2 regions of the Streptomyces sp. NPDC093097 genome follow, and region 1 is predicted to be linked to the other one. Evidence: riboswitches for the same ligand, from Rfam matches in the RefSeq annotation. Region 1 holds a riboswitch; the other holds the start of a gene.
The links. A riboswitch is a leader RNA that binds a small molecule or an ion and turns the genes downstream of it on or off. The one in region 1 is predicted to bind cobalamin.

Region 1 (4,077 bases):
GCAGACCACCACCAGTACGGCGCCGACGCCGGCGCCGGAGGAGACGCCGAGCAGTCCCGGATCGGCGAGCGGATTGCGGACCAGGGCCTGGAGCGCCATGCCGCAGACAGCCAGTCCGGCGCCGATCGTTGCGCCGAGCAGCACCCGGGGCAGTCGGACGCCGATCACGATGGTCTCCCGGACCCGTGGCCAGTCGGCGTCGACCAGGGACGGTGCGAGCCGGTGGGCCAGGATGCGCCAGACCTCGTCGGGCGGGACCGCGACCGAGCCGAGCGCGACCGCGCAGGTGGCCACCGCCAGCAGCAGGAGGGCCAGTGCGGCGACCACCGCCGCGTACCGAGTCACCTGAAGGAACCGGGATGCAGCTGCCGGGCCAGCGCCGCGACCGCGGACGGCACCCGTACGCCCAACACCGTCGAGCTCAGCGGCAGTACGGCGAAGCGTCGGTGGCGGATGGCGGGCACGTCCTGGAGGGCCGGCTGGGACAGCAGGAAGTCCTTCTTGGCGGAGACCGGCGTCTCGCCGTAGTCGTAGATCACGATCACGTCGGGGGCGCGCTGGGCGACCTGCTCGAAGGAGACCTTGCCGAAGCTCTTGTCGAGGTCGGCGAAGACGTTGCGGCCGCCGGCGCGCCTGATCATGTCGTTGCCGATGCCGGCGCCGCCGGCGGTGAACGCGGTCTGCTCCCCGCTGTCGTAGACGAACGCCTTGACCGGTGCGGTGCCGGCCAGTCGGGAGGTGACGCCGTCCAGGGTGCGGTGCAGGGAGGCGAGGAGTTTCCTGGCCCGGTCCTCGACCCCGAAGATCCGGCCGATGGTGAGGATTTCGCGGTCGTCGGTGGCCTGGGTCACCGGTCCCTGGGGGCAGCTCTCGATGCTGAGGTGGGTGTTGATGCCGTTGTCGCCGAGCGTGCCGCGGCCGCGGCCCTGGGACTGGTCGAAGGCGGAGGCGAAACCGCCGTAGACGAAGTCGGGTTCGGCGGAGAGCAGTGTCTCCTCGGAGGGGTACCGCTTGGCCAGTACCTTGACGCCCTTGTAGGCGTCCCGGTATTGGGGCAGGACGGCGTCGTCGAGGTAGGCGGTGCCGACCATGGACTTCTGCAGTCCCAGCGCCAGCATGATCTCCGTGGCGTGCTGGTTGAGCGTCACCGCCCGGGTGGGCGGGCGCTGGTAGGTGGTGGTGACGCCGCAGTTGTGCACGGTGTACGGGAAGCCCTTGGCGGCGTGGGCCGGCGGGGTCGGGCCGGAGGTGGGGGCGGCGGAGCCGCAACCGGCCACCAGCGGCAGGCAGAGGGCTGCGACCAGCCCGGGAAGCACGCGTATGCGCATGACGAAGGGTGAATCCTCTCACCGGAACCGGGCCGGAGCGGGGGTACGGCAGTGGGCCAGTCTCCTGACTCCCGGATCGACGTTCCCCTCGGCCTTCCCGCCTTGCGGCCGTGGCCTTGCGTGAGGTTCGCTCCCCGGTCACAGTGGCGCGACCGTGCCGGAATTGCACCGGCTTCCTGGCATCCGCAAACATCCTAATGGGTCGCTTTTCCACCGCGTGTGGCAGGATGCCCGGCCATGGCTGCCTCCCCGGACACCGACCGCGCCCTGCGGCTTGTTCCCCAACTGGCCGGTTTCGGTCGCTTCTTCGACGTCGGGATCGGAGCGGTCCCGGCCGGAGCCCGTCCGTGGACCGAGCTGGCGAGCGACCCGGCCGCGCTCGCCGGTCGGATCGACGGCGTCGCCCGGCGTCTCGCCCCGGTGGAACGGCGGGTGGCCGCCTCCGTGATGTTCCAGGGGCTGACGGCGCGGGTCTGGTCCCCGCTGATCGGCGCGCACCTCTGCCACGGCGTCCTGCTCGACCTCACCCCCGGCGCACTGCACTGGCTCCCCGCGCCGGGCGGCGCCGTGCCGCTGCACTGTGCCCGCCCCGTTGTGCACCGCGAGGCCGCGCCGGCTGCGGTGTACGAACGGGGGCGGGAGCTGCTGGAGCCGGTCGCGACGGCGCTGCGGGCCCTGCTGCCGATCTCGCCGAGGGTGCTGTGGGGCAACTCCGCTTCCACGGTGGCCGAGGCGCTCGGGGCCGTCACCTCGGCCCGGCCCGAGCTGGCGGAGCGGGCCCGGGAGTTGGGCGAGGCGCTGACCGAGCGCGGCAGGCACGCGGGACTGGGCATCTGGGTCCCCGGCGCGGCACCGGCGAACCGGCGTTACCAGCGGCTGAGTTGCTGCCTCTACCACCGCAAGTCCGGCGTCGCGCCGTGCGGGGACTGCGTCCTGCGCAGCCGGTGATCCCGGGGCGGGGCGCCTGCCGGCCGCCTACCGGGGCGCGCTCTCGGCCCGGCCCCTCAGGGGGCCGGGGCCGCCGCTTGCGGACGGCGCCCGGGCCACCCCGGCTCCATGACGGGCCGGGGTGGCCGACGTGCAGGATCCCCGTGAGCAGGGAGATCGGTCAGCTAGTCGACGACCCGCACGTGCTCGGCCTGCAGCTCGTCCTCGTCGTCTCCGACCACCACATAGGTGACGCGGAGTCCTTCGGTGAGGAAGGTGCTGTCGCCCAGCGCCTCGCGCCTCACCCGCACCTCGCGGCCGTCGTCCCCCTGGACGTAGCCGTACCCCCTGGCCTGGTTGTACCACTTGACCCGGCCACTGATGCGGTCGCTCATTCCCGTTCCCTCCGCCGTCGTCCTCGTCCGCGGCCCCAGGAGCGCCGAGGGATCGGGCCCCGCACCGCGGTCACGACAGATGTACCCATCCCGCGCACGGTCCACAGCGGGAACGCGGTCCGGACGACTCCGGGCCCGGAGCACCCCCCGCGCGCTCGGTAAGATCGCAGGCATCGGCATACAGCACTCTCAGGAGGCGTTTTCTCATGGCGCAGGTCACGTTGAAGGGCAACCCCGTCACGGTCGGTGGCACCCTTCCCCAGCAGGGCACTACCGCACCGGCGTTCACGCTGGTCGGGGCGGGCCTGGCGGAGCGTTCCCTGAAGGACTTCGCCGGCAAGCGCAAGGTCCTCAGCATCTTCCCCAGCGTCGACACGCCCACGTGCGCGGCGTCCGTGCGCAAGTTCAACTCCGTGGCCAATGACCTCGCGGACACGGTCGTGCTGTGCATCTCCGCCGACCTGCCCTTCGCGCAGGCGCGGTTCTGCGGCTCCGAGGATCTGGAGAACGTCCACAACCTGTCCGTCTTCCGCAACCGGGAGTTCCTCGGCGAGTACGGCGTGGCGCTTGAGGACGGCCCGCTGGCCGGCCTCGCGGCCCGCGCCGTGATCGTGCTGGACGCCGACGACAAGGTCCTGCACGCGGAGCTGGTCCCGGAGATCTCCCAGGAGCCCGACTACGACGCCGCCCTCGCCGCCCTGAAGTAATTCGGCACCGGTCGAGAACGGCACCGGCCCCGCCCTCCGCGCCACCTCGGCGCGGGCGGTGGGGCCGCGTCGTCAGCGCGCCGGACGGGACGCGTGAGCGCGCAGCAGCCCGAGCGCGTCCGCCGAGCGGCTCCCCTCCTCCGTGGTGACCAGGATCAGGGACTGGCCCGGCGCACGGGCGAGCACGAGGACCTGCTGGGTGATCGTGAGTTCGCCGACCAGCGGATGGCGGAGCCGGTAGGCGTCCGCCTCGCACGGCCGGACCCGGTGGTCGTTCCACAGCGCGGTGAACTCGGGGCACCGGACGGAGAGTTCGCCGACCAGTGAGGCCAGGAGCGCGTCCTCGGGGTGGCGTCCGGCGACCTGCCGCAGATGGCCCACGACCGCTCGCGCCTTGCGGTCCCAGTCCGCGTACAGGTCCCTGTGGTGCGGGTCGAGGAACAGCATGCGGGTCAGGTTCGGCCGGTCGGCGGGGCGGTCGGGCGCGGAGGGGTCCAGGTGCCCGGCCAGCAGCGCGTGGCCGGGAGCGTTCCAGGCGAGCACGTCGGCTCGGCGGCCGAGGACGAGCGCCGGGGTGTGGCCGACCGACCGCAGCAGATCACGGGTCAGCCCGTCGGCGCGTTCGGCCGGAGGGCGGCGCAGGGGCCGGGGGCGCCGGGCGGCCAGCTCCCGTACGTGGGCGCGCTCGTGCTCGTCCAGCCGCAGGGCGGTGGCGAGCGC
Region 2 (4,077 bases), on a different contig from region 1:
CGCCGGTCACTTCGGCGACCCCGTGGTGGATCTCGTAGCCCTCCACCCGCTCGCCCAGCGCTCGACCCACCGGCCTCGCGAGGGTCTTCTCACGGGCGAACCGCACCCGTACGGGCAGCAGCCCCAGCCCGTCCACCGCGCCCGCGCGCGACTCGACCTCGTCCTCGATGTGTTCGCCCAGCATCTGGTAACCGCCGCAGATGCCCAGCACCGGCCTGCCCTCGGCGGCCCGCCGGGCCACCGCGTCGGCCAGCCCGCGCTCGCGCAGCCACTCCAGGGCCCGGACCGTGCCGCGGGTCCCCGGCAGCACCACCAGGTCCGCGTCGGCCAGCTCCTCCGGCCGGTCCACGAACCGCACCACCACGCCCGGTTCGGCGGCCAGCGCGTCCACGTCGGTGAAGTTGGACATCAGCGGGACGGCGCAGACCGCGACCCGCAGGATGTCCTCACCCGCGGGCGGCGCCACCACCGACTCCCGTACGGCCCCGCGCAGCGAGACCCTCCCCCAAACTCTCGACTTCGTTCGAGCAGGGGGGACCCCCATTCCGTCCTCCTCGTCGATGCCGAGCCCGTGCGCGAACGGCAGCACGCCGTAGGTGCGCCGCCCGGTGAGCGAGCGCAGCATCTCCAACCCCGGCTCCAGCAGCGTCACGTCGCCGCGGAACTTGTTGACGAGGTAGCCGGCGATCAGCGCCTGGTCCTCCTTCGCCAGCAGCGCGGTGGTCCCGAAGAACGACGCGAAGACCCCGCCACGGTCGATGTCGCCGACCACCACCACGGGTATCCGTGCCGCCCGGGCCAGGCCCATGTTGACCAGGTCGGTCCGCCGCAGGTTGATCTCCGCGGGGCTGCCCGCGCCCTCGCAGATCACCGCGTCGTGGGTGCGCCGCAGCTCCGCCAGGCAGTCGGTCACGGTCCCGAGCAACTGCTCCTGCCGGCCGGCGTGGTAGCCACGCGCACTCAACTCGCCCACCGGCTTCCCCAGCAGCACCACCTGGCTGCTGCGGTCGCTGCCCGGCTTGAGCAGCACCGGGTTCATCAGCGCGGTCGGCTCCACCCGGGCCGCGGCCGCCTGCATCGCCTGCGCCCGGCCGATCTCCGCGCCCTCGCGGGTCACGAACGAGTTCAGCGACATGTTCTGCGCCTTGAACGGCGCGACCTTCACGCCCTGCCGCACCAGCCAGCGGCAGATCCCGGCCGTCACCACGCTCTTGCCGGCGTCGGACGTCGTCCCGGCCACCAGCAGCCCACCGGCCGTCTTCCCGCGCCCGTTCACCGCGCGCCCCTCCCGCTCAGTTTCCCGCGCCGCACGGCGTCCGCCGCCAGCCGTCCCGCAACCGTGACGCCCAGCGCCAGCGCGCTCACCCGCCGGGAGAGCCGCACCGCCCGTTCGACATCGGACACCTTCGGGGGCCGCGCCCCACCGTTGAGCACCGGCCGGTGCTCCACCCGCCCGCCGTACGCCAGGGTGCCGCCCAGCCGGATGCCCAGCGCACCGGCGAACGAGGCTTCCACCGGGCCCGCGTTGGGGCTCGGGTGCGCGCCGCCGTCCGCCCGCCAGGCCCGCAGCGCACCGCGCCGGTCCGGGCCCGCCAGGACCGTCAGCGCGGCGGTCAGCCGGGAGCCGGGCCAGCCGGCGACGTCGTCGAGGCGGGCCGCGGCCCAGCCGAACCGCCGGTAGCGCGGCGACTTGTGACCGACCATCGCGTCCAGGGTGTTCACCGCGCGGAACGCCACCAGTCCGGGCACCCCGCCCAGCGCGCCCCACACCAGGGCGCCGACCACCGCGTCCGAGGTGTTCTCGGCGACCGACTCCACCACCGCGCGGGCCATCTGCGGGCCGTCCAGCGCCTGCGGATCGCGCCCGCACAGATGCGGCAGCCGCTCCCGCGCCACCTCCAGATCACCGGCGGCCAGCGCACCACCCACGGCCCGCGCCTCCCGGCCGAGCGAGGTGCCGCCCAGGACCGCCCACACCGTGGCCGCGGTCAACGCGGTCCGGGCGCCAGGGCGGTGCCGCACGGCACGCTCCAGCAGCGCGGCGCCGGCGGCCGCGCCGCCCGCGCACAGCACCGCGTGGGCCGCGCCGTGGCCGCGGTGGTCGCGCCACAGCCGGCGTTCGACGGCGGCCGCGGCCCGGCCGAACGCGGCCACCGGATGGCCGCGCCGCGGATCCGCCGCGATCAGATCACCGAGGAAGCCCAGGACCGCGCCGCACGCGTATCCCGCGTGTTCGCCGCGCACCGGATCAGGCCGCCGTCAGGCACCGAAGGGGCCCGTGGGCAACGGGCAGAGAGGCTCTCGATGGGCAGCCGGGCATGGCGGTATGTCCTCACTCAGGGTCCGCGCCCTGGCTCGACGTGACGGCGACCAGAGTCTCCTGGCTCCCGGATCGGCGCTTCCCCCGGCCTTCCCGCCCGTACGGAAACGTACGGACCGTGGCCCTCGTCGGAGGAGCGCTCCCCGGTGACAGTGGCGGGACCGCGCCGGATTCGCACCGGACTTCCTCTGCTGTCGCCGATTGGCCCCGGCAGTCCACCACGCCCCGCGACGCCCGTCAACTCGCCCTTGACCTGCGACGCAGCGCCACCGCGGGACCTGTGGCCAAGACCACAGAGGGGCCCCGGCGCACGAACGGGGCGCCCGGCGCCGCGGCTGCTGCCGCGCCCTCCGGACGCCCCGTCCCGCCGGCTTCGCCGGCGTCGTTCTCAGGCGGCGACGATCAGATAGATCCCGTACGCCACCGCCGCCGCGCAGAGCGCGAAGGCCACCAGCGCCCCGGCCCGCGCGCCCGCGCCCGGTGCGGTCGAGGCCCCGCCGTCCGCGGCCGGCTTGCGGGAGGTGCCCACGATGCCGACGGTGAACAGGCCCACGAGCCCCACCGTCACCGCGAGGGTGACGCCGAAGACCTCGCCGAGAGCTGCCCAGTCGATGTGCATTGCGTTGTCCTTAAGGTCGGTGCGGCCGGGCCGTCAGGAGGAGGCCGTCGCGGGCTGGGCGGGGGAGTCGGCCGGGCCGTGCTGGGTGGGGATGACGGCCGCGGTGGCCTGGGCGGGCACGGTGGCCGCGGCCGCCTCGGTGGCCGCCGGGGCGAGGGGACCCGCCGGGGGCGGGGCGACGGTCTGGAGCGCGGCGGTGACGACACCGGCCGGCTCCGCCGGACCCTCGTTGACGTTGGTGTGGTCGATCGGCTTGCGCCGGGAGGCGACCCAGATGCCGCCGCAGACCGCCAGCGCCAGGCCGGCGGTGGCCGCCACGCCCCAGGTGCCCTGGTCGACGAGGAGCGCGGCCCCCGCGGAGACCAGCGCCGCGGCCGGCAGCGTCAGGAACCACGCCACGACCATCCGGCCGGCCGTGGCCCAGCGCACCACGCCGCCCTTGCGGCCGAGCCCGGAGCCCATCACGGCGCCGGAGCAGACCTGGGTGGTGGAGAGCGCGAAGCCGAGGTGGGAGGAGGCCAGGATGGTGGCCGCGGCGCTGGTCTGGGCGGCGAAGCCCTGCGGCGGCTGGATGTCGGTGATGCCCTTGCCCATGGTGCGGATGATCCGCCAGCCGCCCAGGTAGGTACCGAGCGCGATGGCCAGGCCCGCGGAGGCGATCACCCACATCGGCGGGTCGGCATGCGGGGCGACGACGCCGCCGGTGATCAGCGCGAGGGTGATCACACCCATCGTCTTCTGCGCGTCGTTGGTGCCGTGGGCCAGCGAGACCAGCGCGGCCGAGGCGATCTGGCCGGCGCGGTAGCCCTTGGCGGTGTCGGCCTCGTCGCGGCCGCGGGCCAGCCGGTAGGTGAGCCGGGTCGCCGCCATCGAGGCGAGACCCGCGACGAACGGCGCGGCCACCGCCGGGATCAGGACCTTCATCACGACGGCCTCGCCGTGCACCCCGCCGGTGCCGACGGACACCAGGGTCGCGCCGATGAGACCACCGAAGAGGGCGTGCGAGGAACTGGAGGGGAGGCCGGCGAGCCAGGTCACGAGGTTCCAGACGATGGCGCCGACCAGGCCGGCGAAGATCACTTCTGGTCTGATGCCGGCGCTCTCGTCGATGATGCCGCCGGAGATGGTCTTGGCCACC

Region 2: it holds a riboswitch for cobalamin, as region 1 does, so the genes downstream of both, ACIQE0_RS18770 (cobalamin biosynthesis protein) here and ACIQE0_RS33920 (ABC transporter substrate-binding protein) in region 1, are expected to answer to the same signal.

Annotation. Positions count from the first base shown of each region.
Region 1 covers NZ_JBIVOW010000028.1:12,319-16,395, reverse strand. Annotated here, with positions in the region: gene ACIQE0_RS33925 (FecCD family ABC transporter permease) at 1-345, opposite strand, end outside; gene ACIQE0_RS33920 (ABC transporter substrate-binding protein) at 342-1,328, opposite strand; cobalamin riboswitch at 1,365-1,537, opposite strand; gene ACIQE0_RS33915 (ferric iron reductase) at 1,566-2,276, shown strand; gene ACIQE0_RS33910 (cold shock domain-containing protein) at 2,441-2,650, opposite strand; gene tpx (thiol peroxidase) at 2,857-3,357, shown strand; gene ACIQE0_RS33900 (helix-turn-helix transcriptional regulator) at 3,430-4,077, opposite strand, start outside.
Region 2 covers NZ_JBIVOW010000010.1:48,894-52,970, reverse strand. Annotated here, with positions in the region: gene ACIQE0_RS18775 (cobyric acid synthase) at 1-1,276, opposite strand, end outside; gene ACIQE0_RS18770 (cobalamin biosynthesis protein) at 1,273-2,244, opposite strand; cobalamin riboswitch at 2,374-2,510, opposite strand; gene ACIQE0_RS18765 (hypothetical protein) at 2,709-2,939, opposite strand; gene ACIQE0_RS18760 (anion permease) at 2,973-4,077, opposite strand, start outside.